2 regions of the Clostridium celatum genome follow, and region 2 is predicted to be linked to the other one. Evidence: a T-box and tRNA genes for the amino acid it is inferred to sense, from the RefSeq annotation. Region 2 holds a T-box; the other holds one or more tRNA genes.

Region 1 (26,079 bases), on a different contig from region 2:
GTTATAATAATAAAAAGTGATAAATTTAGTAACATTATTTGGAGGTATAAATAATGGCGAAAATAACTAGTAAAAATAATAACTTATTAAGAGATTCTAGGAATAAGGTATCCCCTAAAATATATGATATTTTATTAGATTTGATAAATGAAGATAAAGAAGATTTAGCAGAAATGGTATTAAAAATAGATTATTTAATAGAATATGCAAATAGCGCTGTTAAAGGGAAAGATTGGTCTGAAGCCTTAGAAACTGTAGATAGAGCCGAGCAAAGATTAAAAATGCTTAAAAAAGAGAATGTAGATATTAGCCATTTAGAATATTTAATTGAAGGAGTTAAAAAAAAGATAAGGAAGTAAATTCCTTATCTTTTTTACTATCTAGATTTTCTTCTTTTATTTTTACTTTTGTTATTAGTTGAAACTTCAACATTAACTCTTCTCTTATTTATTTTTCCACCAGTACATTTTTCAAGAACTTGTCTATGAACTGAGTTTTCAATATTTACAAATGCGAAGTTTTCCATTATATCTATATCTCTTATTTGAGATGCGCCAACTTTTGCATTGTCTTTTATATAGTTAATTAATGTCTTAATAGTTAGTCCATCTCTTCTACCTGCTGAGAAGAATAATCTAACGTCATCTTCATTTTTAACTGGAGCTGGAGCTTCTAATTTATCATTTTCATATTCAAAAGATAATTGAGTTTTGAATTGACTTTGCATTAATGAAGCTATAACTTTAACAGCATCATATTTTTCATTTAATTGAGTAGCGATATCTACAAAGTTTGAGTAGTCTTCAGCTTCAATAATTGAACTAATTTCATTTGCCATAGTTTCAAATTTAGTATTGTATATTTCTTGAACTGTAGGAACAGGTCTCTTTTCAATATTACTCTTAGTTACGTTCTTAATTTGCTTTAAGAATCCGAATTCTCTAGGAGTAATTATGCTGTAAGCAGTACCTTCTCTACCAGCTCTACCAGTTCTACCAATTCTATGAACGTATGATTCAACGTCTTGAGGTAATTCATAGTTAAATACGTGAGTTACTCCATCAACGTCAATTCCTCTAGCAGCAACATCTGTAGCAACTAAGAATTTTAATGAACCATTTTTAAATTTAGCAAGAGTCTTCATTCTTTGTACTTGAGACATATCTCCGTGCATACCTTCAACCATGTATCCTCTAGCTTGCATTGCAGCAACTAAGTCATCAACACCTTTCTTAGTTCTGCAGAAGATGATTCCAGCAGTTGGGTTATCAAAATCAATTAATCTACAAAGTGCTTCTAATCTTTGAGAGTTATGAACTTCGAAGAAGTTTTGCTTAATTGTTGAACCAGTCATTTCTTTTTTTGCAATGGCAACATGCTTTGCATCATCTTTTAAGTATTTCTTTGATAGCTTTTTAATTTGTGGAGGCATTGTTGCAGAGAATAATAAAGTTTGTCTTTCCTCAGGAATACTCTTCATTATTTCTTCCATATCATCAATGAATCCCATATTTAACATTTCATCAGCTTCATCTAAAACTAAGAACTCAACTGAAGATAATGGTAAATTACCTCTTCTAATATGATCTAAAACTCTACCAGGAGTTCCAACAACTATATTAGCTTTCTTTAAATCTCTAGCTTGAAGATGAATTGGAGCACCACCATATACAGCTACAATGTTTAATTTTTCGTACTTAGTTAATTTAACTAATTCATCGTGAACTTGGATAGCTAATTCTCTTGTTGGAGCTAAGATTATTGAACCAATAGCGTTTTTTACTGTTAAATTGTTTATCATAGGTAAGCCAAATGCTGCTGTTTTTCCTGTACCAGTTTGAGCTTGACCTATAAGATCGTTACCTGCAAGGGCAACTGGAATTGCTTCGGCTTGGATTTGAGATGGTGTAGTAAAACCTAAATCGTCAATGGCTTTAACTAAAGTCTCTTTTAAGCCTAAATCATTAAATGTTAAATTCGTCATATAGTATCCTCTTTTTTTCATAAATTTTATTTATTTTAAATTATTTAAATAATTATTTCGTATCAATCGACTTTATTAAGTATATAGCAAAAAGATAATTAATGCACTAAGTATTTATTGTAAAAATGGAATTAGTTTTTCAAATAACACATTATGTAGTATATGAAAACTTTTACAGAAAAATAAACTAAAAATAACAAAAAAATATAATTGACATTTTGCTAAAAATAGTTCAAAATATGCAATGGAAATAGTCATTACTTAATTTTAAATATTGTGTTATTGTGTCATAGAGTATATAGGAAGTCAAACTACCTGTGTACTCTATTTTTCTATCGAAACAAATATTGTAGTAATAAGTAGTGCAGTTAACCTCGAGTTAATTACAAATAAGATTTTAATAAAAAAATAAATGGTAAATGAAGTTTAAATTTCATTTACCATTTATTTTTTTATTTAAAGTACTTTAGAAATTATATTATGAACTTGCTTTGGAAGTAAGTCTTGCTCTTCTTTAGTTAGATTTTCAGTTTCAATTGCTTTATGGAAATAAAGGTTAACAGTAGCTGGTTTTATCCATTTGCCATTTGCCTCAAGTATTTTATAAGAACCATCCATAGTAACAGGAATTATAGGACATTTTGCTTTAGTAGCCAATTTAAAGCTACCTGCTTTAAATTCCTTCATAGGGCCCCCCTTACTTCTAGTACCTTCAGGGAAAATAACCATAGAGTTTCCGGCTTTAAGGTTTTTAACTCCCTTTATTATAGCTTCGCCAGATTTTCTTAAATTACTTCTATCCATGAATACACAATGCATAAATGACATCCAAGTTTTAACTAGAGGAATCTTTTCTATTTCTATTTTGGCGATAAATCCAATAAGCTGAGGTATTTGAGTTATATAAATAGGAATATCGAAATTACCTTGATGATTACCTACAAATAATACAGCTTTATCTTTAGGTATATTTTCAACGCCGTGTACATTTACTTTAACGCCAGCAATTTTTAATAGAGATTTAGCCCAAATATTAATACATTTATATATTAGTTCTTCGCTTTCTTTTATTTTATTTTTCTTGATTAAATATTTAACTCTAAACATAAAAGGTATACTTATTATTAAGCTTAAAGCAAACCATATAAACCAAATTATAGTTCTTATCATAATAATGTCACTCCTAAATTTTAATATATAAGTAAAGTATACTATAAACATACATTCAAAGTAAGATATTACAAGTATAAAATATAATAAACTAATTATAAGGTTATTCATATATTGATTTTATAAGTATTTATATATGAGGTGCAAAAACTTGTTTAAATTTAATCCTAAAGATTTAAAAGTGAGCTTAAAAAATGGAATAAGTATAATGGAGCCTGCAGAATTAAGAAAATATACATTAACTCATTCAGATGAAACGGGAGAATTATTTTTAACTATAGGGAATGAATATGATAATGATAGTATTGATTATAAAGTAAGAGATGAAGTTTTAGGTATATGGGTAAAAAAGGATAAATATTACTTGCTTTTATCTGTTCAGCTTGATAATGGTGAAGGAATTTTAAATACAACAATAAGAGATAAAATATTTAGAGAAGAACTTCCAATAGCAATACAAGCAATTATTTGTGGTGATAATTTATTTATAGAAAATAATAAAGAGTTATATGATGCTAAAGTTTTAGTTAAATTTAACTCGGGGATAAATGAATATAATTGTGTAGAAGATTGGGGATATATAAAGGATTATAATTATGATAAATTGAGAAGTGATGGAGAAAATCAAGATATTACTTCCTCATATAATCAAAATGTCTTTCCACTTCCAGGACCAGTAATACCAATTCCACAACCTCCAATACCGATACCAATACCAAATCCTTATTCATATGATAAAAATAAAGCTAAGAATAGAATTATTGAAAATGCTTTAATTACAATTTTAGATAGATATATAAGGAATGAAGTTTTTACTTTGTTTGGCAAAAATACGCCTTATTGTTTAAAAAGAGCTGAGGTTATAAATGCAAGAGTTACAAATAACTATGGACCATGCACAGAACAATATGAAATAACTATAGGATTAAAAGTAGGAAAAAACCCACCATTTTATAATAATATGATTATTACATTTGTAATAGATGAAAAAAATATAAAGGTAAAGAATGTAAAAAATCCAAGGAAAATATAGTAGAAAAAATTGACATAGGATAATAGGTGTAATAAAATATATATATAATATGTGCTCTCATAGTTCAATGGATAGAATAGTCCCCTCCTAAGGGATAGATACAGGTTCGATTCCTGTTGGGAGTACTGTAAAAAGCGATAAGAAGTTAAACTTCTTATCGCTTTTTACATTTTTATTATTTAGATTTTTTTTCTAAAAGATCTTTTGATTTTTCAAGTAGTAATATTAAAGCTCCACCTATTATAAAGAATACCCAGCTAAAGCTTTGGAAGTTCATAGCCGCTTTAGGAATTTCTAATGTAGTAGGTCCCATAAATACTGCATATATTGAACCAATCATTAAACCTAAAATTAAATAAATCATTGCAGATCTATATTTCTTTAGTAGGAATCTAATTAATTTGATAGTAGTTAAGATTCCTGTAATTACACCTAGTCCAAATATTATAAGGATTGGTAGATATGAAAAATTCAATGTTAAGACTTCTTTTACCGCATTTATTATTCCTGTATATAGACCAAATATTAATAATAATGTTGAACCAGATATTCCTGGCAATACCATAGCAGATATAGCAATAGCACCAGCTATAAATACAAATAGTCCTAATCCAAGATTTAAATTATCTAGTGAAAGATTTAAACCACCATTACCACCAGATGGGTTAAAGTAAGTTATTAAAACTACAATTAGAGCACCTATTACTGTAAAGATAATATTTTTATATTTGCCCATTAAAGAATCTTTTTCTTCTTTAATAATTAATGGTATTGCAACGATTATAAATCCAGTAAATAATGAACTAATATTATAAATCTGTGAATCAAATATAGATGATAGGAACAGAACTGATAATATCATTCCAACGATCCAACCAATTCCTAATTTTATTAAAAAGAATAAAGAGTGTTTTTTATTATCCATATTATCTCTTGAAATTAATGAATTTAATGAACCTATAAAATCATCATAAAATCCCAATATAAAAGCAATAGTACCACCTGAAACTCCAGGTACACTATCGGCTAATGCCATGAAAAAACCACGGATAAAATTAATAATATACATAGTTATCACCTCAAAAATATGTTAAGTTAAAATATAATACTAATTAATAAATTTGCATAGCCTAGATATATAAGTAGTATTATATTATAAAAAAATACTATCAAAATAAATTGAAAGTAATTGTAAAAATTGTGTTTATTTATTGGTAAATTATATCATATAGTATTAACGTATGATATAATAAATATCAAAATATTTTATTAAATTTCTAGGAGTGTGATTTTTTTGGAACCCAGTCAAGTGTGGCAGATAATGATACTTATAATTTTACTGATATTGTCTGGATTTTTTTCGATGTCAGAAACAGCTCTTACATCCTTAAGTAAAATAAGAATAAGGCATATGGTTGAGGAGAAGGTAAAGGGAGCTAAATTAGTTGAAAAATTAACGGAGGACCCAAATAAGTTATTAGGAGCCATATTAATAGGAAATAATATAGTTAATATTGCTGCATCAGCACTAGCAACAACAATATTTGTTGACATATTTGGCGCTAGTGGAGTTGGAATTGCAACGGCTGTAATGACTGTATTAGTACTTATATTTGGAGAAATTACTCCAAAATCAATAGCAAAGCAAAAGTCAGAACAAGTTTCTTTAAAGGTTAGTAAACCAATAAGTATAATAGTAAAAGTATTTAAGCCTTTTATAGGGATATTTACATTTATATCAAGTGGATTCATTAGATTATTAGGTGGAGATCCAAAGGCAAATGAACCATTTATAACAGAAGAAGAGTTAAAAACAATGGTTGGAGTTAGTGAAGAAGAAGGCGTATTGGAAGACGTTGAAAAAGAAATGATTTTTAATGTTTTTGATTTTGCTGATGCTCAAGTTAAGGATGTAATGGTACAAAGAGTTGATATTATAGCTGTAGATATAGATGCTAGTTATGAAGAGGTTCTTGAAACAATAAAAACAGAACAATTCTCAAGAATTCCTGTATATAATCAAACTATAGACGATATTGTTGGTGTATTAAATGTTAAAGATTTAATAATAGCAGGACAAAATAAGGAAGGATTTAAGGTTTCTGATTATATGAGGGAACCACATTATACATTTGAATTTAAGAAGATTAAAGAATTATTTAATGAAATGAAAAAGAGTAGAAACCATATGAGTGTTGTGTTAGATGAGTATGGTGGAACTGTTGGTATAGTTACGATAGAAGACTTAATAGAAGAAGTCTTTGGTGATATAGAAGATGAATATGATGATTATAACGAAGAAATTGAAGTTGTAAAAGAAGATGAGTATATTGTTGATGGAAGTGCAAGGTTAGATGATATTAGCGATTTAATTGGAGTTAATATGGAGTCTGAAGAATTTGATTCTGTCGGAGGACTAATAATAGGGGAACTAGGAAGATTTCCTGACAATAAAGAAGAAGTGAACTTAAATAATATTAGATTTGTTGTTGAAGAAATAGATAAAAATAGAATTAGAAAAGTAAGAATATATACTTAAAATAAATTTGTATAAAGGTGATATTATATAAGCAATAAATTTAATTAGTGCTAAGAGTTGTAAAGACAAATTTTAAAATGGCAGGTGGCAAATATATTTTAATTTGTCACTTGTCTTTTTTTATTCACATAATATTTTTTATATAATGTAAACTCGTTGGTAAAATAAAGGAGAAATAGGTAATGGATTATATGAAATTAGCTTTAGATGAAGCTAAGAAAGCATATTTGAAAGGGGAAGTACCTATTGGTGCTATTATAGTAAAGGATGGAGAGGTAATAGCTAAATCACATAATATGAAAGAAACATTAAAATCAGCAATAGCTCATGCGGAAATATTAGCAATAGAAGAGGCTAGTAGAGTATTAGGTGATTGGAGACTTAGCGGAGCAGAAATGTATGTAACATTAGAACCTTGTTCTATGTGTGCTTCAGCCATAGCACAGTCTAGAATTTCAAAACTATATATAGGTACATTTAATAGAGATATGGGATCTTGTGGAACCATTTTAAATATTTTTGATTATGATATTTTTAATACCTATGTGGAAGTAAAATGGTGCTATAATAGTGAATGTAGTGATTTAATGAGTAATTTCTTTGAAAATAGAAGAAGAAAAGTAATAAGCAAAGGGGAGAGATAAAGATGAATCCAGTAGCATTTGAAGTTTTTGGGCAACCAATAAGATGGTATGGAATTATAATTGCTGGAGGAGTGTTAGTAGCTTTTTTAGTTTCATATTTATTATCAAAAAAGAAAAAATTAGATTTTGATTTAATTATCGATGGTTTTTTATGGAGTTTTCCATTTGCCATTATAGGAGCAAGATTATATTATGTTGCATTTGAATATAAAAATTATCATTCTTTTATGGATGTAATAAATATAAGAAATGGTGGAATGGCTATTCATGGTGGTCTTATTGGCGGATTAGTGGTTGCATATATATTTACAAGAGTTAGAAAGGTAAATTTCTTTGAATATATAGATGTGATAATGCCAGGAGTTATATTAGCTCAAGCCATTGGGAGATGGGGAAATTTTATGAATCAGGAAGCTCATGGTGGACCTGTAACAGAAGCTTTTATAAGTAAATTTCCAGAGTTTATTCAAAATGGAATGCTTATAAAAGGAACATACTATCATCCAACATTTTTATATGAATCAATTTGGGATTTATTAGTTTTTGTTATATTAGTATTCATACTTTACAAAAAAAAGAAGCAGCATGGTATTGTAATTGGAAGCTATATGATACTATATTCTTTAGGAAGATTTTTTATTGAGGGATTAAGAACAGATAGTTTAATGATATTAGGCTTAAGAACAGCTCAATTAATAAGTATAGCTGGTATAGTATTTGGAATAATAATTATTATTATGTCAGTTAGAAAAACTAAGAAAGAAGTTTAAAATTAATACTAAAAGATTGAAGTTATATTAACTTCAATCTTTTTTGATATAGCTAAAGAAAATCTTTCTATTGAACTACAATAATATTTATGTTAGAATGAGAAAGTATCAAAAGATAATATATTTTAAATTATATTTATTTTTTTGATGTAGCATAAGGAGAGATGTCCGAGTGGTCGAAGGAGCACGCCTGGAACGCGTGTATAGGGGAAACTCTATCGTGGGTTCAAATCCCACTCTCTCCGCCATAGCCGTGCTAGATGGGGAGTCAGCGGTGCCCTGTAACCTGCAATCCGCTACAGCGGGATTGAATTCCTCACCTAGGCTTTAATTTGTTTGGTCTGCCCTATGCAAGTGATGTTGAGGGTTGGGTCCCACACGACGTAAGACTGTGAACCTCGTCAGGTCTGGAAGGAAGCAGCGATAAGCAGCCCCTGCGTGTGATGTGGATAAATCTTGCCTGAGTTAACTACATAGGTAACGCTTATAAATTACTGTCGAAGTGAGGTGCACGGTTTTAAAATATCCTTTCTTTAGAAAGAAAGGCTTTTTTAATGTTTAAGCATTTTAAGGAAAAATAATAGTGATGATAAGTGAAATATCTTAAAGTCATAATTTTAAAAAATTATTAAATTTGGTTACTCTTCAATAGGATTAACAATATAGGACAAAAAACAATAGGACAGAAAAATAGGGAAATTTCATTAGAAATATCCCTATTTTTCTATCCTTTTTTATTTTATCAATTAATGATGAATAAGAGGACTACTAAAAAGGAATAATTATGTTATTTGATACAAATTAATTAAAAATAAATATGCGATAAAAATACGAATTAAAAATAAAAAATAGAAAAAATAATACGTAAATAGTATAAATATATACATAAAAAGGAAGGTAGAGCAAACTTTATTTTATATGTTAGAAAAAAGAAAAATAATTACACCAAACTTTAGTGCAAGTAAAAAAAATAAAAATTGCATTTTTTAAATAAAAGTATTGTAAACTAATGCAAAAATGAAATATAATAAAAATATGAATTTCATAAATTTAAAAGGGGGCTAATAAAATGAGAAGTTTTCCAAATTCTATGATGACACAACATCCGGATAATGTGGAACAGTACATATCTATTCAACAGGAACCACAGGAGGCTATAGATGGGTTATTACCTCAAGACCAAGGTGGCTTAGGAATTGATGAGATAATGATAGATTTTGAGGGGAAATTAACACCATATCACCAAACATCACAAGTTGCTTTAGGATTAATTGCTAAAGGTGTTATACCAGGAAGAGATGTTAGAATTACACCAAGAATACCAAATGCAAATAAGGAATCTGTATTTAGACAGTTAATGAGTATAATGTCTATAGTAGAAACTAATGCACAAGCTTATCAATTAACACAGGAACAAGCAATAAGAGAGGTTGTAGTTCCTATGGTAGAAACAGGTCAAGAAATCTTAGAATTTCAAGAAAGGGTTAATTCTGTTATAGAGCTTGGAAATAAGAATTATCCTGTTAAGTTTGAAGAAAATAGTGTTAGAATAATACCTTTAATAGAGGATGTTCCGGCATTAGTTAATGTTGAAACTATATTAGATGAATTTTATCATGTATCAAAAGAAAAAGGACATAATATAGATTATTTAAGATTTATGATTGCCCGTTCAGATACAGCTATGTCTTATGGGTTAATATCTGGAGTTCTTTCTGTTGTTATGGCTATAGATAAAGCATACAAATGGGGAGAAGAACATGGGGTAGAGGTTGCACCAATATTAGGATGTGGATCACTTCCTTTTAGAGGACATTTTACAGGAAATAATATAGATAAAATATTAGAAACATATGCAGGGGTAAAAACTTTTACTTTCCAATCAGCATTAAGATATGATCATGGAAAAGAAGAAACTAAAAAGGCAGCTAGTGAGTTAAGAGAAAAGGTAGATTTATATAAACCAAGAAGATTTTCAGAAGAAGATATTGCATTAATGCGAGAATTTATAGGGATATTATCTAAACATTATTTAACGACGTTCTTAAAAGTAATTAATACGGTTTCGTTTGTATCTGATTTTATTCCTAAAAATAGAGATAGATTAACTAAAGCAAAGACTGGATTAGAATATAGTAGGGAAGTTGCTAATTTAGATAATATAGCTAATTTAGTTAGTGATGAAAAGTTAAAAGAGGAAATATTAAGTATAGATAATTCAACTGAATATGCTGTTCCTAGAGCTATTTCATTTACTGGTGCAATGTATACTTTAGGTATGCCACCAGAGCTTTTAGGAATGGGTAGAGGGCTTAAAGAAATAAAAGATAAGTTTGGTCAAGAAGGAATAGATAAATTAATAGAATTCTATCCTATGCTTAGAGAAGATTTAGGTTTTGCAGCTAAATTTGCAAATGCAGGGGTTTCTAAGAAAATAATAGATGAGGCAGCAAGACAAGAGTATAAAGAAGATATGAAGTATGTAAATGAAATATTGGATTTAGGTTTAGATTATGAGATTATGAGTGATAATGATTTTTATCACACTCTTCTAAAGACAACAAGACCTATAATTATGCATTTAATAGGTTCGGAAGAAGATATAATTAAGAATAAAACTGAAGAGCTTAAAATATTAAATGAATGGATAGTTAGAATGGGAAAAGTTAGAGGAAGCATTGGATAAAATTTTCGATTATAATCTAATAGTAAATAAATAAAAGTAAAAAAGTCGGCAATGCCGACTTTTTTACTTTAGAATAAATATTTTATTTTTTTGCTAAATCGATGAATTGATATTTTAAACCATTTTTTTCACATGTAAGTATTTCTGATTCAAAGGTAATAGAGAAATCATCATAATTTATCTGTGGAAAAGTAGTGTCACCTTTAAATTGTGAAAAAACTTTTGTTAAAAACATTTTATCCACACTGTGGATAAGTTGTTTGTAAATTTCACCTCCACCTATGATAAAAGCCAGTTCAGAGGTTTTTGAATACTTGTTGATAACTTCGGATATATTGTGGATAACTTCTACGTTAGGATTATCCACAGTATAGTTATTATCGCGTGTAATTATAACGTGTTTACGATTAGGTAAAACCCCAGGTAAAGATTCAAAGGTCTTTCGGCCCATAATTATTGTATGACCAGAAGTAATTTCTTTAAATCTTTTTAAATCCTCAGGAATATGCCATAAAAGTTTGTTATCTCCGCCTATAACATTATTTTCATCCATAGCGACTATGATAGCTAGCATTTAAACAGAAACCTCCATTTTTATTGAAGGATGATATTTATAATCTATAAGTTTTATATCATCAGCTGTAAAATCATAAAAATTAGTTATTTCAGGGTTAATCCAAAGTTTTGGAGCTTCGTATTCTTCATTTGCTCTAGTTAATTGAAGTTTCATTCCTTCGATTTGGTTTTCGTATATATGTGCATTGTTAATTACATGAGTAAATAGACCAGGTTTAAGTCCTGTTACTTGTGCAATTAAATGAACTAGCACTGCATATTGTGATGTATTAAATGGTACACCTAATGGCATGTCTCCACTACGTTGGATAAGCATACAATTTAATTTGCCATCTGTAACATCCCACATAGTCATGAAGCAACAAGGTTGCAATGTCATATGAGGTAAATCTTCTATATTCCACATAGTCATAAGCATTCTTCTATCTTGTGGGTTAGTCTTTAAAGTTTCAATAAGTTTATCAATTTGATGGAATTTAGCTATTTGATAACCATAACCACGTCCAATAGTATTATTTTCATCAACCCATTCATCCCAAATACGTACATTTTGCTCTTGTAATTTAGTTACATCGTTAGATTGATCTCTATAAATCCATAGCATTTCTTTAACAGCTGTTTTAAATGCAACAAATTTAGTTGTTAGAATAGGAAATTCCTTTTCTAAGTTAAATTGCATTATTTGATGTGGAAGCTTGTAAGTTGGCATACCAGTTCTGTTATTGTCATAATATCCGTTTTCTAAAATGTCTTCTATAATACTTAAATATTTTTTGTCATAAAGACTCATATTGTTCCCTCCTAATAGAATATATAATAAATATTTTACTACAAAATTAGACTTATATATCTAAAAATATTAAAAATATAATAAATAATAATAAGTTAAATAAATAACAATGTTGAAAGATGTCACGTTGAAAATATGGTTAAATAATTAACAAATAAGAAAGGGGTAAAAATCAAGTTCAGAAAAAACACAATAAGTGTATGCATAAAAGACTAATAAATATACAAATCAACTGGAAAAGAGGGAGAGCTAGTGGAAAAATATATTAAAATAACTCTAAGGGGGAAAAATCTTTATCTATTAATATAATTTGGGTATAATAAAAATAGGTAAATACATAAGAAAGAGGTGGATGTATTGGCATATACAGCTCTATATAGAGAATGGAGACCGAGGACTTTTAATGATGTTGTAGGTCAAGAACATATTACAACTACATTAAAAAATCAGATTTTAAACAATAGAATAGCTCATGCTTATTTGTTCTGTGGAACTAGAGGTACAGGTAAAACATCAACAGCTAAAGTTTTTGCAAAAGCTTTAAATTGTTTAGATTTAAAAGATGGTGAACCTTGTAATGAATGTGAAATGTGCAGAAAAATTAATGAAGGTTTAGCTATAGACGTAACAGAATTAGATGCTGCTTCAAATAATGGTGTAGATAAAATTAGAGATATAATTGATGATGTTAAATATCCTCCTCAAGAAGCAAGATACAAGGTTTATATAATGGATGAGGTCCATATGCTTTCAGCAGGTGCTGTTAATGCATTCTTAAAGACTTTAGAAGAGCCACCTAACAATGTAATATTTATTTTGGCTACTACAGATCCTCAAAAATTACCTATTACAATATTATCAAGATGTCAAAGATTTGACTTTAAAAGAATAAATAATAGTGAAATTACTGCAAGACTTAGAAGGATAGTAGATGAACAAAATGTATTAGCAGATGAAAAAAGCTTAAGTTTAATAGCTAGAGTTTCAGATGGAGCTATGAGAGATTCTTTAAGTATATTAGATCAAGCTATATCTATGGGAAATGGTAATGTAAATTATCAAACTGTAGTGAGTATGTTAGGACTAGTTACTAATGAGTATTTATTTACTTTAACTAATTCAGTAATTAAAAGAAGTGTTGAAAAATGTATTGAAATAATAGAAGAAGTAATATATTCAGGAAAAGATATTTATTTATTTATAAAAGATCTTATTGCACATTATAGAAACTTACTTATGGCAAAGGTTACAAACAATCCTGAAGAAGTGTTAGACATGTCTGAAGAAAATATTGCACTTATTAAAGAGCAAGCGGCTAGATTAAGGGCAGAAGAAATAATGAGATGCATAAGAGTGCTTCAGGATGCTGAAAATAATGCAAAATTAAGTAAACAAGCAAGATTGTACTTAGAATTAGCAATAATAAAAATGTGTAAAATAGAGTATGACACTTCAAGTGAAGTTATGTTAACTAGATTGAATAAGCTAGAGGAAAGCTTAAGAAATGGAAGTATAAAGGTTACTAGCACTGCAGTGGCTGATTCTGGTGAGATAAGTAAGAAAGTAGTTTCTAATAATATAAATAAGAATAAACAACTAGAAACTAATATAAATGAAAGAATTCAGGGAAATTCTAATTCTAAAATATCTATAAATGATGTACAAAAAGCTTGGAGAGATATTTTAGAAAGATTTAAGGCTAGAAGGGAAATGATTATAAGTTCATTAATTGGACTTGGTCGACCTATTTCTTGTTCTAATGGAGTAGTAAATATTCAATTTGATGATCAAAATGAGTTTGCTAAAAATAGGTTAAGTGAAACTAAAAATAGAACTATAATACATGAAGTATTTTCAGAAGTATTCCAAGATAATATAAAAGTTAATTTTATTATAGATTCAGGTGAAGATAGAGAAAAAAGTACTGAAGAAGTATTAAAGGAACAATTAGGTGAAGATATAGAATTTATTGATGAGTAAACTTATTTATTAAAATATCATAATATGTTTAACATAAACAAACAATAATTAGTATAAACAATAACAGATTTACTTTATTCTAGTAAATTATAAAAAAATACTATATAATTAAAAATAGATTTCATTTATGATAAGGAGGACTTTTTATGGCAAGAGGTGGATTCCCAGGAGGATTTGGGGGAGGAAATTTAAATAATCTAATGAAGCAAGCACAAAAGCTTCAAAAGGATATGGAACAAGCACAAAAAGAAATTGAAAGCAAAGAATTTGAGGCTTCAGTTGGTGGTGGTGCTGTAGTAGTTAAAGTTAATGGAAAGAAAGAAGTTTTAGCTATAAATATTAAAGAAGAAGTTGTTGATCCAGATGATGTTGAAATGTTAGAAGATTTAGTGCTAAGTGCAGTTAATGAAGCATTAAAGAAAGCTGACGAAGAAACTTCAAATAAAATGGGTAAATTAACTGGTGGATTAAATATACCAGGAATGTTTTAATATATATTAGGCATACAGAGTTTAACTCTTGTATGCCTTAAATATTAGTAAGAATATTGTATTTATATATACACAAACATAAATAGATAAATTAGGTGATAATAAAAAAATATATTATTACTTATAGAGAGGAGAAGTTTTATGGATTTTTATCCTGTGGCTATAGAAAAGTTAATTGAAGAGTTTGCTAAGTTGCCAAGCATAGGTCAAAAAACTGCACAAAGGCTTACACTGCATATTTTAAATTTACCAGAAGATGAAGTAAAAGAATTTGCTACAGCTTTAGTAAAAGCAAGAGGTACAATAAAATATTGCTCAGTTTGTGGAAATTTTACAGATAAAGACCCTTGTTCAATTTGTGGAAATCCAAATAGAGATAAATCTGTTATTTGTGTTGTTGAGCAACCTAAAGATATTATGACTATGGAAAAGGTTAAAGAATTTAATGGTGTATATCATGTTCTTCATGGAAATCTTTCTCCAATGCAAGGTAGAGGCCCTCAAGATATTAAAATAAGAGAATTGGTTGCAAGAATGAGCGCAGATATAAAAGAAGTTATAATAGCAACAAATCCTAATGTCGAGGGAGAAGCAACGGCAATGTATATATCTAGAATACTTAAACCATTAGAAGTAAAGGTTACAAGAATAGCATCAGGACTTCCAGTTGGTGGTGATCTAGAATATGCAGATGAGGTAACTTTATCAAAAGCTTTAGAAGGTAGAAAAGAGATTTAGATTAGTAGATAATGTAAAAACTTTTAATGAGGTTTTTAAAATTGTATAAATAAAGTCGGAATAAGCCGACTTTATTTATATACTAATAATTTTAATAGTGATATGCTACACCTATACTTCCAGGACCAACGTGTAATCCTATTATAGGACCTATAGATTGAACTTTTACTTCAGGTAAATTAAGTTCAGTCTTTAATCTATTTGCCAATTCTAAACCTTCGTTTTCACAATTTATATGATGAACTATTAATCCCTTAATAGGGGATTTTTTATTTTGTTCTAAAATAGTTAAAACTATTTTATCAATTGATTTTTTCTTTGTTCTTACTTTAGTAAATACCGTAGTTTTACCATCCTCAACAGTAAGAATAGGTCTTATTTGAAGTAAAGAACCAAATAAAGCAGCAGCTCCACCTATTCTACCACCTTTTTTTAAATATTCTAAAGTGTCTGGTACAAATATAAATTTACTATTATTTATTACGTTGTTAGCGATATCTACAACTTCATCTAAAGATTTTCCAGAACTAGCAGCTTTAGCAGCCTCTAACACTGCAAATCCTGCTTGCATACAGTTACTTCTAGAATCTAAACAGACGATATTAGCATTAGGATAGGCTTCTAAAATCATTTCTTTAACTAAATTAGAAGTTGAAAAAGTGCCACTCATATCTGATGAAAGAAAAATTCCAACAACATCATGACCATCCTTAACTAGCTCTTCCATACAACTATAAACGTCTTCAATACTGGGTTGAGAAGATTTAGGTATTTCAGATGATTTAGCCATTTCTTCATAAAACCATTTATTAGATACGTCAGTTTCTCTATAGCTAACACCATTTAATAATACGTTTAATGAAACTATAGAAATTTTATACTTATTTATGTATTCGCTTGGCAAATAACAAGTACTGTCTGCAATTATACGTATGCTCAAAAAAACACCTCCTAAAATAATTACTATTATTTTAGGTATTATACCAAATAAATAATATTAAGTACATAAATTGAAAAAATATTAAAATATTGTTAAAAAATAAAAAAATAATTAAATCAAGAATATATGTTAATTAATTTGAATAAATAAAAGTAGAATACATTTTCAAAAAAATGGAAAGAATATAGAAAAAAGTTTTAGGAGGCAAAAATGAATATAAAAAATATATTAAACTTTATGTTAGTTAAGTATAATACAAATGGTAAAGTTGATAATGAAATACTCAAACAGATTGAAGATGTAATGATGGAAATTGAATCAGCTGAATGTATGTTTAATTCTGTTAGTGATCCTAAGCTAATAGAAGCAGCTATTTATAGAAGCGAAGCAGCAAAGAAGAGATATGATTATTTAATATCACTTGCTAAGAAAAAATATAAAGAACAAGTTTTAGAAGTATAATGGCAATAAAATATAATTGGTAGTATAATTAGTAGCAAGATATAATATACATAATATATGAATAAATGGAAAAAAATAATGGCATGGGGTGAAATATGAGTATAGAAATGATGATTTATGCGGTAATAGGATTAGCATTATTGTATTTAGTCATAAAACTTTTAAAATGGCCTATAAAATTATTAATTAACGGTATTGTTGGTGTTGTTTTATTATATATAACAAATTATATAGGATCATACTTTAATTTTTATATAACCATTAATCCAATAACAGCAATTATTGCAGGTTTTTTAGGTATACCAGGAGTTATATTTTTAATAATATTTAAATTTTTTTTATAAAATGAGAGAGGGAGCCTATTTTTAACATAGGTTCCCTAAAATTTTATATAGACGGGAGTTAGAAGATTTCATTAATCATCATCAGTGGAAAGCTTCTATATATTTATATAATATATAACCAGAAAAAATTTGTTACAAAATTTATATGAAATTAAATTAGGGCATAAGTACTACATCCACTTACGCCCTTTTCTAAGTAGATAAGTAATAAATAATTTTATCATCTTATCTACAATATTAAGTTACCCAGTAAAAATATAAATATGTATATAATTTATTGTTAAATTATATATACAGGTATATAATTTTATACTATATAAAGTTTAAGGAAATGCCTTCTCCTACTGTCGAAGGTATAAGTTTGATTAATGAAACTATCAAGTAGGTAACTTCCACTAACTAAATTATAGATTTAGAGTATTAGTTAAAATTTGGAATAGTGTTTAAAGGAGGAAAGTTATATGCCAGCTGGAAATGGTGTAAATTGCAAATATTGTCCTGAATATGAAAAGAAAACATGTGATGGAGATGATAAAGGATGTTTATGCTATAAATGTCCAAGACATTTAGGTCAATGTAAATGTGTAAAGTATTGTAGAGAAACAGAATCTATATTAATTTTTGATGAAGAATGGTAAGGAGTTGTAAAAACAACTCCTTGTTTTTTTATGTGTATTATTACATAAATAAAATAATACAATAATATATAAATATATAATGTTACCAATTAAGGTAGATTTCTGAATTGTTAAGTAAACTATCAAAAAAGTATGAAAATATAAAAAATATATAAAAAAATATATGGGAATAGTTGTAATACAAGTAAATAAGTAGTAAAATATCAAAAAGCAATAAATAAATTTAATAATTGGGGGAGATACAATGCATAAAAAGTTATTTATTCCTGGACCTGTAGAGGTGAGAAAGGAAGTTTTAGCTCAAATGTCTAAGCCTATGATTGGTCATAGGAGTAAAGAAGCATCAGAGCTTCAGAGAAGGATTAGTGATAATTTAAGGAAGTTATTTTATACAAATAGTGAAATTCTTTTATCGACTACTTCAGGTAGTGGACTTATGGAAGGTGCTATAAGATGCTGTACAGCAAAGAGAGCTGCTGTGTTTTCTGTTGGGGCATTCGGAAAAAGGTGGTATGAGATGGCGCTTTGCAATAATGTACCAGCAGATATATTTGAAGTTGAAATGGGAAAAGCTATAAGACCAAATCAAGTTGAGGATGTTTTGTCCACTGGTAAATATGACTTAGTAGCAGTAACTCATAATGAAACATCAACAGGTGTTATGAATCCAATAAAAGAAATTGGAGCTGTAATAAAAAAGTATCCAGATGTAGTTTTCATAGTTGATACTGTAAGTTCAGCAGCAGGAACAAAAATTGAAGTTGATGATTGGGGAATTGATATATGTTTAACATCAACACAAAAGGCTCTTGGGTTGCCTCCTGGAATGGCTTTATGTACTTTTTCTAATAAGGCAAAAGAAAGAGCAGAAAAAGTTAAAAATAGGGGGTTTTATTTGGATTTATTAGCATTATATAAATACATTAAGAAGAAAGATTATCAATATCCATCAACACCTTCAATTTCACATATGTATGCATTAGATTATCAACTAAACTATATATTAAATGAAGAAGGACTTGAAAATAGATTCGCAAGACATATAGAGATGGCCAATATAGTTAGAGAATGGGCAAAAAAATATTTTGAGTTATTTCCTGAAGAAGGTTATTTGTCAAACACTTTAACTACAGTAAAAAATACTAGAGGTATTAATGTTGCAGAATTAAATAAAGAGTTAGGAAAGAGAGGATTTCAAATTTCTAATGGGTATGGAGATTTAAAAGAAAAAACTTTTAGAATTGCACATATGGCAGATTGTACAGTATTAGAAGTAAATGAGTTGTTAAAAAATATAAATGATATATTGGGGCTAAATTAAAGAGATAAGGGGGCTAATGAATGATAAGAGTGTTAGCTAATGACGGCTTGCAAGAAGGGGCAATTGATAGGTTGAAATTAGCAGGAATTGAAGTTGTAAACAATCATTATGACAAAGATAAATTAAAAGAGGAAATAAAAAAGTTTGATGTATTAGTTGTAAGATCAGCTACCAAGGTTACAGCAGATATTTTAAATGAAGCCCAAAAGGGAAATTTAAAACTAATAGTAAGAGCTGGAGTTGGAGTTGATAATATAGATATTATTAAAGCTAATGAATTGGGGATAATAGTAAAAAACACACCAAATGCTAGTTCAGATTCAGTTGCTGAATTAGCAATTGCACATATGTTTTCAGTTGCAAGATTTTTAGGAGATTCAAACTATACAATGAGAATAGGTGAATGGAATAAAAAGAAATATGAAGGAATTGAGTTAAGTGGAAAGACGCTTGGAATTATAGGCATGGGAAGAATAGGTCAAGCGTTAGCTAAAAAGGCTAGTGCATTAGGTATGGTTGTAATTTATAATGACATTTTTGGAAAACAAGAAAAATTACCATATGAATTTTTTACTATAGATGAAATATTAAAAAAATCAGATTTTATTTCTCTTCATGTTCCATATGATAAGACAAAAGGCTCTATTATAGGAAGAAAAGAAATAGGTATGATGAAAGAAGGGGCATATATAATAAATTGTGCTAGGGGAAAGGTTGTAGACGAAGAAGCATTATTAGAAGCATTAGATAGTGGAAAGATATCAGGTGCAGGAATAGATGTTTTTGCAGAAGAACCAACAAAAAATGAAAAATTAATCAATCATCCAAGAGTAAGTGTAACTCCGCATATAGGAGCAGCAACTAAAGAAGCTCAAAATAGAATAGGAGAAGAAGTTGCAACTATAATACTTAGTTTTTTTAATAAATAAAGCTTAAGAAAAATAAGGAGGAAAAAATAATGGCTATAATAAGACCTTTTAAAGCGTATAGGCCAATTAAAGGATTAGCTAAAAAGATAGCAGCACTACCTTACGATGTTATGAATACTGAAGAGGCACGTGAAATGGTGAAGGATAATGAGTATTCATTTTTACATGTTGATAGAGGGGAAATAAATTTTTTAGAAGATATTAATATATATGATGAAAAAGTATATGAAAAATCTAGAGATGTATTAAAAGAGATGATAGATAATGAATTTTATATTCAAGATAAAAAGCCGTGTTATTATATTTATAGGCAAACTATGAATGAAAAGAGTCAAACTGGATTAGTAATTTGTGCATCAATAGATGATTGTATAAATAATGTAATAAAAAAACATGAAAAAACTAGAGCTGATAAGGAACTAGATAGAATAAAGCATGTTGATTATTGTAATGCACACACAGGACCTATATTTTTAACTTACAGAGAAAATATAAAAATTTCAGATATAATAAATATTAGTATAAAGAAAGAGCCTATTTATGATTTTATTTCAGAGGATGGAAATGGACATACTGTGTGGATTATTGATGAAAATGACTTAATAAATAAGTTAACAAGTCTATTTATTAATGTAAAATATATGTATATAGCAGATGGACATCATAGAACTAAATCAGCAATAGAAGTAGCATTAAAAAGAAGAAAAGAAAATCCTAATTATACAGGAGAAGAAGGATTTAATTATTTTTTAGCTATAGCATATCCTGATAATGAATTAGAAATATTAGATTATAATAGAACAGTAAAAGATTTAAATGGACTTTCAAAGGAAGAGTTTATTAAAGCTATAGAGAAAGATTTTATAGTGAGAAAATCAATTAATAATGAAAAAGTTAAACCAAATAAAAGACATACATTTGGAATGTATATAGATAAAGTATGGTATAAGCTAGAAGCTAAGAAGAATTCTTTTGATGAAAATAATCCTATTGATAGGTTAGATGTGTCTATACTACAAAATAATTTATTATCTCCTATACTTGGAATCGATGATCCAACAAAGTCTAATAGAATTGAGTTTATTGGAGGAATAAGAGGATTAAAAGAGCTAGAAAAAAGAGCTGATAGCGATATGAAAGTAAGCTTTTCTATGTACCCAACAACTATTGAAGATATTATGAATATTGCAGATGCAGGGATGATAATGCCACCTAAGTCTACGTGGTTTGAACCAAAACCTAGAAGTGGATTATTTATTCATATGCTTAGTTAAAGAAAAAGTTAAGAATTATGAGAAATAGACTAAATGTATTTAATATCTAGTACCTCATAGTTCTTAACTTTTATTTTATAATATATTAACTAAATTAAAGTTTTGATATCATTGATTTTAATATGAATGTTGAATTTTTAACACCGATTGGAGTGAATTTTTCAAAGTCCATATGAGCACCATTATTTGCATTATCAGATATAGATCTAATAACAACAAAAGGTATATTATTTAAATAACAAACATGAGCAATGCTTGCACCTTCCATTTCACAAGCTAACGCACCAAATTCTTTTTCAAGCCATTTAATTTTATCAATTGAGGCAACAAACATATCTCCTGATACTATTCTACCAGAGAAAGTTTTAAAATCAGAAGCTTCATTGCAAGCTTCTTTAGCAGTTTCAACTAATCTTTCATCACACTTGAAATCGAAAGTATCTAATCTTGGAATTTGACCCATTGGATCACCAAATGCTGTAGTATCCATATCATATTGTACAAGATTTTCAGCAACAACAACATCTCCTGGATAAATATCCTTACCAATACCACCAGCAACACCAACATTTATTACTGATGAAACATTATATTCAGATGCAAGTATTTGAGTACAAATAGCAGCATTAACTTTACCAATACCACAAACTACAGCAACTACATCGTGTCCCCATAACTTACCTTTGTGAAATTTCATTCTTGCCTTTTCTTGAATATTTTCTAATTCCATGTCTTTTAAAAGAATTTCTAACTCTTCAGACATAGCGCCTATAATCCCTAAAGTCATAATAAACCTCCATTAATATATATAAATTTTATTAACTTTACTTAAACTATATTATATACTGTGGTAGCATTAATTAATAGAAAATTTAATTAAAAAATAAAACAAAGAAAACCTATAGAATTACTTGTATTAATAGAGAGGTAAATATATAATAATCTCAAATACTAATAAACGAAGGAGAATAAGATATGGCTTTAAATGAATTTTGTAGAACTGAATTACTTGTAGGTGAAGAGGGGATAAATAAGTTACATAACTCTAAGGTAATAGTTTTTGGTATAGGCGGCGTAGGAAGCTTTGTTGTTGAAGCCTTAACGAGAGCTGGCGTTGGGAATTTAATATTAGTAGATAATGATACAATTTGTATTTCAAATTTAAATAGACAGATACATGCGACTCAAGCTACGGTAGGAAATGTAAAGGTAGAAGCAATGAAGGAAAGAGTACTTTCTATAAATCCTAATTGTAATGTTGAAGCTAAACAAGTATTTATTACTGCGGATAATATAGAAGAAATAATACCAAGTGATATTGATTATGTTGTTGATGCTATAGATACAGTAACATCAAAATTAGCATTAGCAGAATACTGTTATAAAAATAATATAAATATTATGAGTTCTATGGGAACAGGAAATAAAATGGATCCATCACAATTTAGAGTAACAGATGTATTTAAAACAAAAGTATGTCCTTTAGCTAAGGTTATGAGATATGAGCTTAAAAAAAGAGGCGTTAAAAAATTAAAGGTAGTATATTCTGAAGAAATGCCAATGAAACCAGATAAGGGAAGAGCTGTACCATCTCAAAAAAGACAAACACCAGGAAGTATATCGTTTGTACCACCAGTTGCTGGAATGATAATTGGAGGAGAAGTAGTTAAGGATTTAGTTGGAATTAACTCTTAATCAAATAAAGGAATACCACCTAATATTTAAAAGCCACTTTTAGCTTTTAGCTAAGAATGAAATAATATTTGGGGTATTCTTTTATTTTTATAAGATTAATGTAATTTTATAATATTCATTTGTTAAATTTAATAGTAGTTTTTCTAAGGAGCTTTGAGTATTAGATATAGCTTGATCATAAAAAATTGAATCTTTCATTTTAGTACTAAAGCTATCATATAATTTTTCATTCATTTTTTTTAGGTCCTCTGAAGATAAATCTAAATCACCAAACCTAAGTAAACCAAGTTCAGGCTCATCATAAATAGTTTTTGATTCATCTATAGATATACTGAAAATTTCAGGTTGAGGAATTTTAATTAATATTTCCTTGGAAATATCATTTAGTTCAATATCATCACTAGATAAATTAGAAAAGTCTATACAATATGCACAATTGGCGAAAAAAGTTATTTTTTTTGACTTCTTAAAAATATCTAAATTAAAATACGTATTATCCAAAATTAAAGTTTCACTAAGTTCAATTTCTAAAGGTATTAATTTATTAACATTTCGAACTTCTTTTACAAGTGTTTCTTTTGTAAGCTCATTAGAAGAAGTTATACTAAGTTTAGATATGTCTGAAGAAAAAAAATTAAGTTTATAAAAATATTTAGAAGCAATAATAAATAGAACAACTATAGTAAAACATAGTAATAAACGCAAAATACGAAAAGTCTTAAAGCCTTTACTTTTTCTAAATGAGAAGATAGAAGTCACCACCTTTTAATACTTAAATATATTTAATTCACATAAAACAAATATATTAAAATATCTAAAAGTATATTCCAAGCAATATTTCTATATTTGAGTAAACGTAGTTGAGTTTTATACAGATTTATTTGTATAATAAAAATAACTAATTTGTTTTTTTAGGAGAGTTATTATGGACAATCAAAAGGGAGTAAATATAGAGCTTATAAAGGGAACTTTAGATGATTATATAATTAAAGATAAAAATAAAATTGTTATAGGAAGATTTACTATTACAGAGTTGGACAAGGAAAATAAAAAGTGTAATATAAAATTAAAGTTCTATAGGGAAGATAATTATGAATTATTAAAAATTACATTAGAAACAATCCTAAAGGCCATATTCAAAAATAATAATACTTTCAAGGCTAATTTTATAGTAAGTGAAGATATAAACTTAAGAGCTTTTTTAGATATTGGGTTTACTTTAGAAGCCATATTTACAGATAATATATTTATAAAGGGAAATTTTTATGATGAGCTTAGTTTTGGAATTAATAGAAATGAATATTTAAATCAAGGAAGAAATAATATTGTAGAGTTGCAAGGAAAAAATATATTAATTAGAAATTTTACACCAGATGATGCTGAAGAACTTTTACAATATTATATAAGAAATGAAGAGCATTTAAAAGCATTTGAACCAGTTAGGGATAGTAGTTTTTATACTTATGAAACACAAAAAGAAATACTACTAGAAAGTTACAGGCAACTTATGACTGGAGTAGGAAGTGATTTAGGAATATATATAGAAGGAAAACTTATAGGGAAAGCTAAAATTTCTAGTATTGTATATGGAGTATTTAAGAGCGGAATATTAGGATATTCTATAGATAAAGAATATGAAGGAAAAGGTTATATGAAAGAAGCTATTAATTTAGTTTTAAATTATGCTAAGGAATATTTAGATTTGCATAGAATAGAAGCATCTGTATTAACAACAAATGAGAGATCAAAAGGTGTTTTATTAGCATGTAATTTTGAAGAGGTAGGAATTAATAAAAAATACTTATATATAAATGGTAAATGGAGTGATCATATAACATTTTATAAAATACTTTCATAAAATGTTATATAAAAAGAGCTAAGAATTTAATCTTAGCTCTTTTTATTATTAAACTTCGTAATTAACAACTATATTTTGACCAGCAACAACTGAACCAGATTCAACTGCATTTATTGATTTAGCAGAATCAACATTAGTTATTAAAACTGGAGTTGCAAGAGATAATCCTTTACCTAATATGAAATCTCTATCAATTTTAATGATTGGAGTTCCAGCTTTTACTTTTGTACCAGCTTCAACTAATTGTTCGAAACCTTCTCCATTTAAGCTTACTGTATCAACACCGATATGAACTAATATTTCTAATCCATTTTCTAATGTCATTGCAAATGCATGCTTAGTTCCGAAAACTAAAGATAAATCTCCGTCTGCAGGAGCTACTATAGTATTTCCTTTAACCATTATTGCAGCACCGTCTCCAGCCATTTTTCCAGCGAAAACTGGGTCTGGAACTTCTGATAGTGGTATTAAATCACCATCAGCAACAGCGATTAATGCATTCTTTGGAGCCTCTACTTTTGATTCTACTTTTGTTTCTGATTTACCAAATAACTTTTTAAAAAAATTAGCCATGATATTTCCTGATAATTCAGGACTCACATCCTTTCTGAAATAAGTTTACACATTTTATAATATATAGGTAATAAAATAAAAAGGCATAAGCACATCTTAATTAAGAATAACTTATGCCTGATTTAACAGTAACACGTTTCAAATTAATTATATATATTGAAAAATAGTATGTCAACAAAAATACAATAATAAAAATAATTAGAACTAAACATTTATACTAATAAGTAAAATTATAATAAAACGGACATATTAAATATAGTATTAATATTATTAAGAAAAATATAGAAAACGTTGACAGAAAAATATTGACAAGAATAAAAAACCATAGTAGAATAAAAATGTAAATTAAATAGCATTCAAATATGAGGCGTGCAACCGTAATAAGGGCATTAGCTGAAAAGGATATATTATATTCTTTTTGGCTTTTTTTATTATTAACAGAAATTATCTTATGTATTTTAACGGATAGCTTTATATTTGAAAATTAAAACAATAAGGGGGATCTTCATTATGATGAAGTATTTACAAAGACTAGGAAAATCATTAATGCTTCCAGTTGCTTGTTTACCTGTTGCAAGTATTTTAATGGGTATAGGTTACTGGATTGACCCAAATGGTTGGGGAGCAAATAATGTAGCAGCAGC
Region 2 (7,545 bases):
CGGTCGGCCCGGGGTTCGAGTCCCTGAAGGTCCACCATTTTTGGGGGTATAGCTCAGTTGGGAGAGCACTTGCCTTGCACGCAAGGGGTCAAGGGTTCGAATCCCTTTACCTCCACCAAAAGCTACGATATAAATCGTAGCTTTTTTTGTTATATAAAACTTTAAATTTGTTGAAAATATACAGTAAATGTAGATAAATAGAAATGTATTTATATTTTAAAATGATATAAAATAGTGGTATTATTAATATGAATGCCTATTACAAAATATGTTAAAGATAAGGTGGTAATAATGTCAGTTTATAGAGTAAAACAATTTATATGGGCAGCAAAGTCACTATTACAGGATGTAGATACTACATATGTAAATAAATTTTTAAATAGCGATGAAAAAAAATTATTTAATAAATTAAAGAAGCCAGATAAACATCATTGCATAAGAGTTTGTAAAGATGCTATAGATATATCTAAAGAAAAGAATATGAATGTAAATAGAGTAGCTAAAGCAGCTCTTCTTCATGATATAGGCAAAAGTGAGTATAGTCTTAATTTATTTGAGAAATCAGCTGTTGTTATTCTTAATAAATTGACTAAAGGTAAGCTTAAAAAATATGACAGTTTTAAAGTTGTAGATGCATATTATAATCACGCTGAAAAAGGTGCAAACATATTAAAAAAATTAAATGTGTATGATAAGGAGTTTTTAGATACTATTAGATATCATCACAATAATAAAATCACTAATGAAAGTAAATTGCTACAAGTTATTAGAGAATGTGATAATAAGAATTAAGTAAATGGGGTGAAGTATGAAAGCTGATGAAAGAAGAAATAGTATTGTTGAATTGTTACATGGAGAAAAAGGTGCAATTAAAGGAACTATACTAGCAGAAAAATTTAATGTTACTAGACAAATAATTGTTAAAGATATTGCTATTTTAAGAGCTAAAGGAAATAATATTATAGCAACACCAGATGGCTATATGATAAATGAGGAAAAGGAAAATAGAATAAAATCAATAATAGCAGTAAATCATAGTGATAATGAAATGATAGATGAGCTTGAAATTGTAGTTAAATATGGTGGAATAATAGAAGATGTTATAGTTGAACATCCAATTTATGGAGAAATAAGAGGCACGATTATGATAAAAAACCTAAATGATTTAAATAAATTTAAGAGTGCACTTAATGAGGCAAAAGCAAAACCTTTATCAATATTAACTGATGGAGTACATCTTCACACTATTTCAGCTGATTCTTTAGAAAATATGGATTTGATAAAACAAGAATTAAAAGAAAAAGGTTTCATTTTATAAAATAGGGGTATTAAATTATGGATTATGATGTTTTAGTTTTAGGTGGCGGTATAATAGGTTGTGCTGTAGCTTATGAGTTATCTAAATATAATTTAAATATAGCTGTAATTGAAAAGGAATATGATATTGCAGATGATGTTTCTTTTGTAAATACATCAATAGTATATGATGGTTCAGAGACATCTAATAATGTTATGGCTGGACTTGAGTATATAGGAAATATATTATTAGAAGACTTATGCGAAAAATTTGATGTTCCATTTAAAAGGATAGGGGCTTTAAGAGTAGTAAATGATAATAATGGAGTAGTAAAGTTAGGAGAAATGTATGATAGGGCAATAAGAAGAGGTATAGATGGAGTATACTTAATAGAACCTGATGAAGTATATGAAATAGAGCCTAACATTAATATGGAAGTTAAGAAAGGTTTATATTCTCAGAATGTTGCGATAGTAGCGCCATATGATTTAGCTATTGCTTATGCTGAAGTTGCTTTTGATAATGGCGTAAACTTTAGATTAGAAGAAGAAGTTTTAACTATTCAAAATATAACTAAAGGATTCAGAGTTGTAACTAATAAGAATAAGTTTATGTGTAAAGTTGTAATAAACACAATAGCAAATGAGATTTATATAAATGAACAAGGTATAGTTGAAGAAAAAGAAAGTAATAATGATGTTAATGCATTTAAAAATATGAGTTATATTTTAATTGATGATAATTATGAAAATAAATTACAAAGAATAGTAACTAAAACTTTTGATAAGGATACGTTTGTAGTATCTACACCTATATTAAATGGTGGATCATTAATTGGAATAAAGAGTACAGAAAAAACTAGTTTAGATGATAATTTAGAGTATGCAGGAAATTTATTGAAAGAGTTAAATAAGGGTAATATAAATAATTTATTTAGAGAAAGCTATGATAAAGATTCTATAGTAGTAGATGACACTCAAGTTGATAAGGGATATATTAGTGTTATAGGTACTCACTATGGAAAGGTAACATTAGCACCAGCTATTGCGAAGATGTTATGTGATACACTTGGGCATAATTTAAATTGTACTTTAAATAAAAACTTCATAGATAAAAGAAGAGAATTCTATAGATTTAGAGAAATGAATAGAGAAGAAATAAATGAAGTTATACGATTAGATGATAGGTATGGAAAAATTGTTTGCATGTGCAATAATGTATCTGAAGGCGAGATAGTAGATTCCATTAGAAGACCATTAGGAGCAAGAACTGTTAAAGGTGTAAAGAGAAGAACTGGAGCTGGATTTGGTAATTGTCATGGTGCATATTGTAATGAAAAAATAATAAAAATATTATCTAGAGAGCTTGGTAAGAAAATAACTGATATAGTTGATGACTCTAAAAATTCTAATGTAATTTCAGGAAGAATAAAAGAATTTAAAAGTATTTAAAATTATATAGGAGGAGAGAATATATGAGTAAGAAAGATATTTTCACTTCAATAGTAAGAGTTAAAGGGAATGATAGATATAATGTTGTTCCAATAAAGAGTAGCAATGAAGTTGACAAAGAGTTATGGGTAGAAATGTCTAAAGTAGTAAGTAGAATATATGTAAGTACTCCTATTAAAAGAGGGAGTGTTGTATGTAAAAATATTTTAAATAGTGGTGTTGATATAATTTGTACAAGAGACTTAATTGACTAAAGTTTATAGTTTAATATGAGAGTAAATGTATTGACAAAATGTAGGAAATTGTAATATATTTAATAATATATTAATATAATGCTTAAACCGTTGAAAAGGCTAGTAATAAGATTATTGTTTTAAGAGAGTCAGTGGATTTGGTGTGAACTGATAACAATGTTTTATGAATCCACCTTGGAGGGACTGTGATGAGCAGTACGTGCTAAATACGTTAGTTTTATAAAGAGTGGATAATAAAGAGTATTTATTATCAATTAGGGTGGCAACACGGAGTTCTTCGTCCCTTTTTAGGGACGTGGACTCCTTTTTATTTAGAAAAATTTAGAAAAATACAATAAATATGTAGGAGGATATTATGTTAGATTTAAAATTTTTAAGAGAAAATCCTGAAATAGTTAAACAAAACATTAAAAACAAATTCCAAGATCAAAAATTGGAATTAGTTGATGAAGTAATTGCTTTAGATGTAGAAAGCAGAGCAACACAACAAGAGGCAGATTCTTTAAGATCAAATAGAAAAACTATTTCTAAGCAAATTGGTGTATTAATGGGTCAAGGCAAAAGAGATGAAGCTGAAGAATTAAAAGCAAAAGTTAATGAACAAGCAGCTCGTCTTGCAGAATTAGAAGTTAAAGAAAATGAACTTCAAGAAAAAATTAAAAATATAATGTTAGTTATACCTAATATTATCGATCCAACTGTTCCAATTGGAAAAGATGATAGCGAAAATGTTGAAGTAGAACGTTTTGGTGAGCCTGTAGTTCCATCATTTGAAATACCATATCATACAGAAATAATGGAAAAATTAAATGGTATTGATTTAGATGGTGCAAGAAAGGTTGCAGGTAATGGATTCTATTACTTAATGGGGAATATTGCAAGATTACAATCAGGAATACTTTCTTATGCTAGAGATTTCATGATTAATAAAGGATTTACTTACTGTATCCCACCTTTCATGATTCGTAGCGAAGTAGTTACTGGAGTTATGAGTTTTGCTGAAATGGAATCTATGATGTATAAAATTGAAGGTGAAGATTTATACTTAATCGGTACTAGTGAACACTCTATGATTGGTAAGTTCATTGATACTATATTAAAAGAAGAAACTCTTCCTCAAACATTAACAAGTTATTCACCATGTTTCAGAAAAGAAAAAGGTGCTCATGGTATAGAAGAAAGAGGCGTTTACAGAATACATCAATTTGAAAAGCAAGAAATGATAGTTGTTTGTAAACCAGAAGAAAGCAAAGAATGGTTTGAAAAATTATGGAAATATACTGTAGAATTATTCCGTTCTTTAGATGTTCCAGTAAGAACTTTAGAATGCTGTTCAGGTGATTTAGCAGATTTAAAGGTTAAATCTATTGATGTTGAAGCTTGGTCTCCAAGACAACAAAAATACTTTGAAGTAGGAAGCTGTTCTAACTTAGGAGATGCTCAAGCTAGAAGATTAAAAATACGTGTAAATGGAGAAAACGGCAGATATTTTGCACATACTTTAAACAATACAGTTGTTGCTCCACCAAGAATGTTAATTGCATTCTTAGAAAATAACTTAAACGAAGATGGTTCTATTAATATACCAGAGGCATTAAGACCATATATGGGTGGAATGGACGTTATAAGATAATATATAATTTATAAATTTAATAATTAATTTATTCTATAGATATACCTAAATTTTATAAAAATTTAGGTATATCTTATTTTTTTATGTTTTAAATTAATTATTAATCTAAAATTTCAGTAAAATATAGTATTAAATCCTTTAGTTAAGAAAATAAATTATCAAAGTAGGGTGAGAAATACAAGTAGTATTGACAAAAAATAGAAATATGGTAAATTTATTATGGGTGGTATTTTAATTAAACCGCACCAAGATATATTTGAATTTTAAAGATTAAAGAAATAGCTCATATCATAAGTTGAATGGGACTAAATAGTGTCACACTCTTTTAGGAGGTGATAATTATAAATTTTGGATTTATTGGAGCAGGAAAAGTCGGATTTTCCTTAGGAAAATATCTAAAAGAAAACAATATAGACGTAAGTGGGTATTATAGTAAGACAGGGCATTCAGCAAAAGAAGCTGCAGTTTTCACGAATACAAGACAATATGAAAAATTAGAAGATATAATAAATGATAGTGATGCTATATTCATTACTACACAAGATGGACAAATTAAAAGTGTGTGGAATGAAATAAAAAAGTTACCTATTAAAGAAAAAATAATTTGCCATTGTAGTGGCTCTATTTCTTCAGAAATCTTTTCAAATATAAATAATCATGGTGCTTATGGTTATTCTATTCATCCAATGTTCGCTATCTCGGACAAATATAATTCTTATAAAAATTTATCTCAAGCATTTATCACAATTGAAGGTCATGAAAAACATATAGAATATTTTAAACAGTTATTTAGCTATTTAGGAAATGATGTAGGCGTTATTAATAAAGAAAATAAAGCTTTGTATCATGCTGCATCTGTAACAGTAAGTAATTTAGTTTTAGGATTAATTAATAACGGTGTTAATTATCTCAAAGAATGTGGATTTTCAGATGAAATGGCTATAAAAGCATTATATCCATTAATAGAGTTTAATTTAAAGAATATCAAAGAAAAAGGAACAATAAATAGCTTAACTGGTCCTGTAGAAAGAGGAGATTTAGGAACAATAATTAATCATTTTAGTGTTTTGCGTGAAGAGGATAAAGAATTGTATAGATTATTATCAAAAAATATTTTGAAGATAGCAAAAGTTAAAAATAGTGATAAAAACTATAGAAATTTAGAGGAATATTTAGGAGAGTAGTTATGAAAAATACAGCAGTTACATTTAGACAAGCAAAGGAAAAAAAAGAAAAGTTAACAATGCTTACAGCATATGATTATTCAACAGCAAAATTAATTGATAATGCAGGTATTAACGGAATATTAGTAGGTGATTCTTTAGGTATGGTTTGCTTAGGATATGAAGATACTTTATCAGTTACTATGGAGGATATGATTCATCATACTAGGGCAGTTTCAAGAGGTGTAAAAAATACATTGGTGGTAGCAGATATGCCTTTTATGTCATATCAAGCTTCTATATATGATGCTGTAGTTAATGCAGGAAGATTAATTAAAGAAGGTAGAGCACATGTTGTTAAACTTGAAGGTGGTATTGAAGTGTGTGATAAGATAGAGGCTATAGTTAAAGCATCTATACCAGTTATGGCACATATAGGATTAACACCTCAATCGGTAAATGCATTTGGTGGATTTAAGGTTCAAGGTAAAGATGAGGAAGCTGCAAAAAATCTTATTGAAGCAGCTTTAGCAGTTGAAAAAGCAGGGGCTTTTGCAGTTGTATTAGAATGTGTTCCAGCTAAGCTTGCAGCAATAATAACTGAAAAATTATCTATACCTACAATAGGAATAGGTGCGGGAGCAGAATGTGATGGTCAAATTCTTGTTTATCAAGATATGTTAGGTATGTATAGTGATTTTACACCTAAGTTCGTTAAGAAATATGAAAATTTAGGTGAGAAAATGGATATAGCATTTAAGAAGTATATAGAGGAAGTTCGTGATGGGGTTTTTCCAGCAGAAGAGCATTCTTTTAAAATAAATGATGAAGTTATAGAAAAACTATATTAAGGGGTATAAAAATGAAAGTTTTAAATACTATTAATGAAGTGAGAAACTTAGTTAAAGAATGGAAAACTCAAGCGCTTAAAATAGGTTTTGTTCCTACTATGGGATATTTACATGAGGGGCATGAGAGTTTAATAAAAAGAGCTTCACAAGAAAATGATAGAGTTGTTGTAAGTATATTTGTTAATCCAATGCAATTTGGACCTAAAGAAGATTTATCAACTTATCCAAGAGATTTAGAAAGAGATAGTGTAGTTTGTGAAAGAGCTGGAGCAAATATTATATTCCATCCTACAAATGAAGAAATATATTTTGATGATTTTTCTAGTTTTGTTGATATGAATGGATTAACAAGTGGATTATGTGGGAAAAGTAGACCAACTCATTTTAGAGGCGTTTGTACTGTAGTAACTAAATTATTTAATATAGTTACTCCTGATAGAGCATATTTTGGAGAAAAAGATGCTCAACAGTTAGCTATTATAAAAAGATTGGTAAGAGATTTAAATATTGATGTTGAAGTAATAGGTTGTCCTATAGTCAGAGAAGAGGATGGACTTGCCAAAAGTTCAAGAAATACTTATCTATCAGAAGAGGAAAGAGATGCAGCGACAATTTTAAATAAAGCTTTAACTTTAGCTAAAAGTAAAATTCAAGATGGTGAAAGAAAAGCGGAAAATATTATAAAAATAATAGAGAATAAAATTGATGAAGAAAAGCTTGCCAAAATTGATTATATAGAGGTTGTAGATAGTTTTTCTATGGAAAATGTAAAAGAAATTAGTAAATCTGTATTAGTAGCAGTAGCAGTATTTATAGGAAAAACAAGATTAATAGATAACTTTACTTATGAGTTATAGTAAGAGGAGAAGCAATTAATGAAGATAAATATGTTAAAA

What was found. The T-box of region 2 lies ahead of serS (serine--tRNA ligase). A T-box ahead of a tRNA ligase gene usually reads a tRNA of that ligase, here a tRNA-Ser.
Region 1: it has a tRNA-Ser gene. The T-box ahead of serS (serine--tRNA ligase) is inferred to sense a tRNA for this amino acid. The anticodon was not compared.

Annotation. Positions count from the first base shown of each region.
Region 1 is NZ_JAJKGM010000036.1:2,144-28,222, reverse strand. Features, by position in the region: gene LPC13_RS13130 (hypothetical protein) at 54-359, shown strand; gene LPC13_RS13125 (DEAD/DEAH box helicase) at 377-1,984, opposite strand; gene LPC13_RS13120 (lysophospholipid acyltransferase family protein) at 2,441-3,154, opposite strand; gene LPC13_RS13115 (staygreen family protein) at 3,306-4,187, shown strand; tRNA gene LPC13_RS13110 (tRNA-Arg) at 4,241-4,312, shown strand; gene LPC13_RS13105 (DUF368 domain-containing protein) at 4,363-5,256, opposite strand; gene LPC13_RS13100 (HlyC/CorC family transporter) at 5,482-6,726, shown strand; gene LPC13_RS13095 (nucleoside deaminase) at 6,909-7,370, shown strand; gene lgt (prolipoprotein diacylglyceryl transferase) at 7,373-8,140, shown strand; tRNA gene LPC13_RS13085 (tRNA-Ser) at 8,299-8,388, shown strand; RNA gene ffs (signal recognition particle sRNA large type) at 8,392-8,655, shown strand; gene ppcA (phosphoenolpyruvate carboxylase) at 9,210-10,826, shown strand; gene LPC13_RS13070 (dihydrofolate reductase) at 10,909-11,400, opposite strand; gene LPC13_RS13065 (thymidylate synthase) at 11,401-12,192, opposite strand; gene dnaX (DNA polymerase III subunit gamma/tau) at 12,550-14,172, shown strand; gene LPC13_RS13055 (YbaB/EbfC family nucleoid-associated protein) at 14,319-14,663, shown strand; gene recR (recombination mediator RecR) at 14,805-15,401, shown strand; gene LPC13_RS13045 (DegV family protein) at 15,493-16,341, opposite strand; gene LPC13_RS13040 (DUF2508 family protein) at 16,552-16,803, shown strand; gene LPC13_RS13035 (pro-sigmaK processing inhibitor BofA family protein) at 16,899-17,147, shown strand; gene LPC13_RS13030 (hypothetical protein) at 17,609-17,785, shown strand; gene LPC13_RS13025 (pyridoxal-phosphate-dependent aminotransferase family protein) at 18,030-19,106, shown strand; gene LPC13_RS13020 (D-2-hydroxyacid dehydrogenase) at 19,127-20,035, shown strand; gene LPC13_RS13015 (DUF1015 domain-containing protein) at 20,065-21,309, shown strand; gene LPC13_RS13010 (5'-methylthioadenosine/adenosylhomocysteine nucleosidase) at 21,404-22,096, opposite strand; gene LPC13_RS13005 (tRNA threonylcarbamoyladenosine dehydratase) at 22,285-23,004, shown strand; gene LPC13_RS13000 (DUF4230 domain-containing protein) at 23,092-23,709, opposite strand; gene LPC13_RS12995 (GNAT family N-acetyltransferase) at 23,930-24,862, shown strand; gene LPC13_RS12990 (PTS sugar transporter subunit IIA) at 24,911-25,435, opposite strand; gene nagE (N-acetylglucosamine-specific PTS transporter subunit IIBC) at 25,946-26,079, shown strand, end outside.
Region 2 is NZ_JAJKGM010000009.1:121-7,665, forward strand. Features, by position in the region: tRNA gene LPC13_RS05795 (tRNA-Ile) at 1-37, shown strand, start outside; tRNA gene LPC13_RS05800 (tRNA-Ala) at 43-118, shown strand; gene LPC13_RS05805 (HD domain-containing protein) at 292-792, shown strand; gene LPC13_RS05810 (transcription repressor NadR) at 809-1,318, shown strand; gene LPC13_RS05815 (NAD(P)/FAD-dependent oxidoreductase) at 1,336-2,748, shown strand; partial or broken gene LPC13_RS05820 (DUF1667 domain-containing protein) at 2,763-3,002, shown strand; T-box leader at 3,084-3,290, shown strand; gene serS (serine--tRNA ligase) at 3,358-4,635, shown strand; gene LPC13_RS05830 (Rossmann-like and DUF2520 domain-containing protein) at 4,968-5,819, shown strand; gene panB (3-methyl-2-oxobutanoate hydroxymethyltransferase) at 5,822-6,649, shown strand; gene panC (pantoate--beta-alanine ligase) at 6,661-7,506, shown strand; gene panD (aspartate 1-decarboxylase) at 7,525-7,545, shown strand, end outside.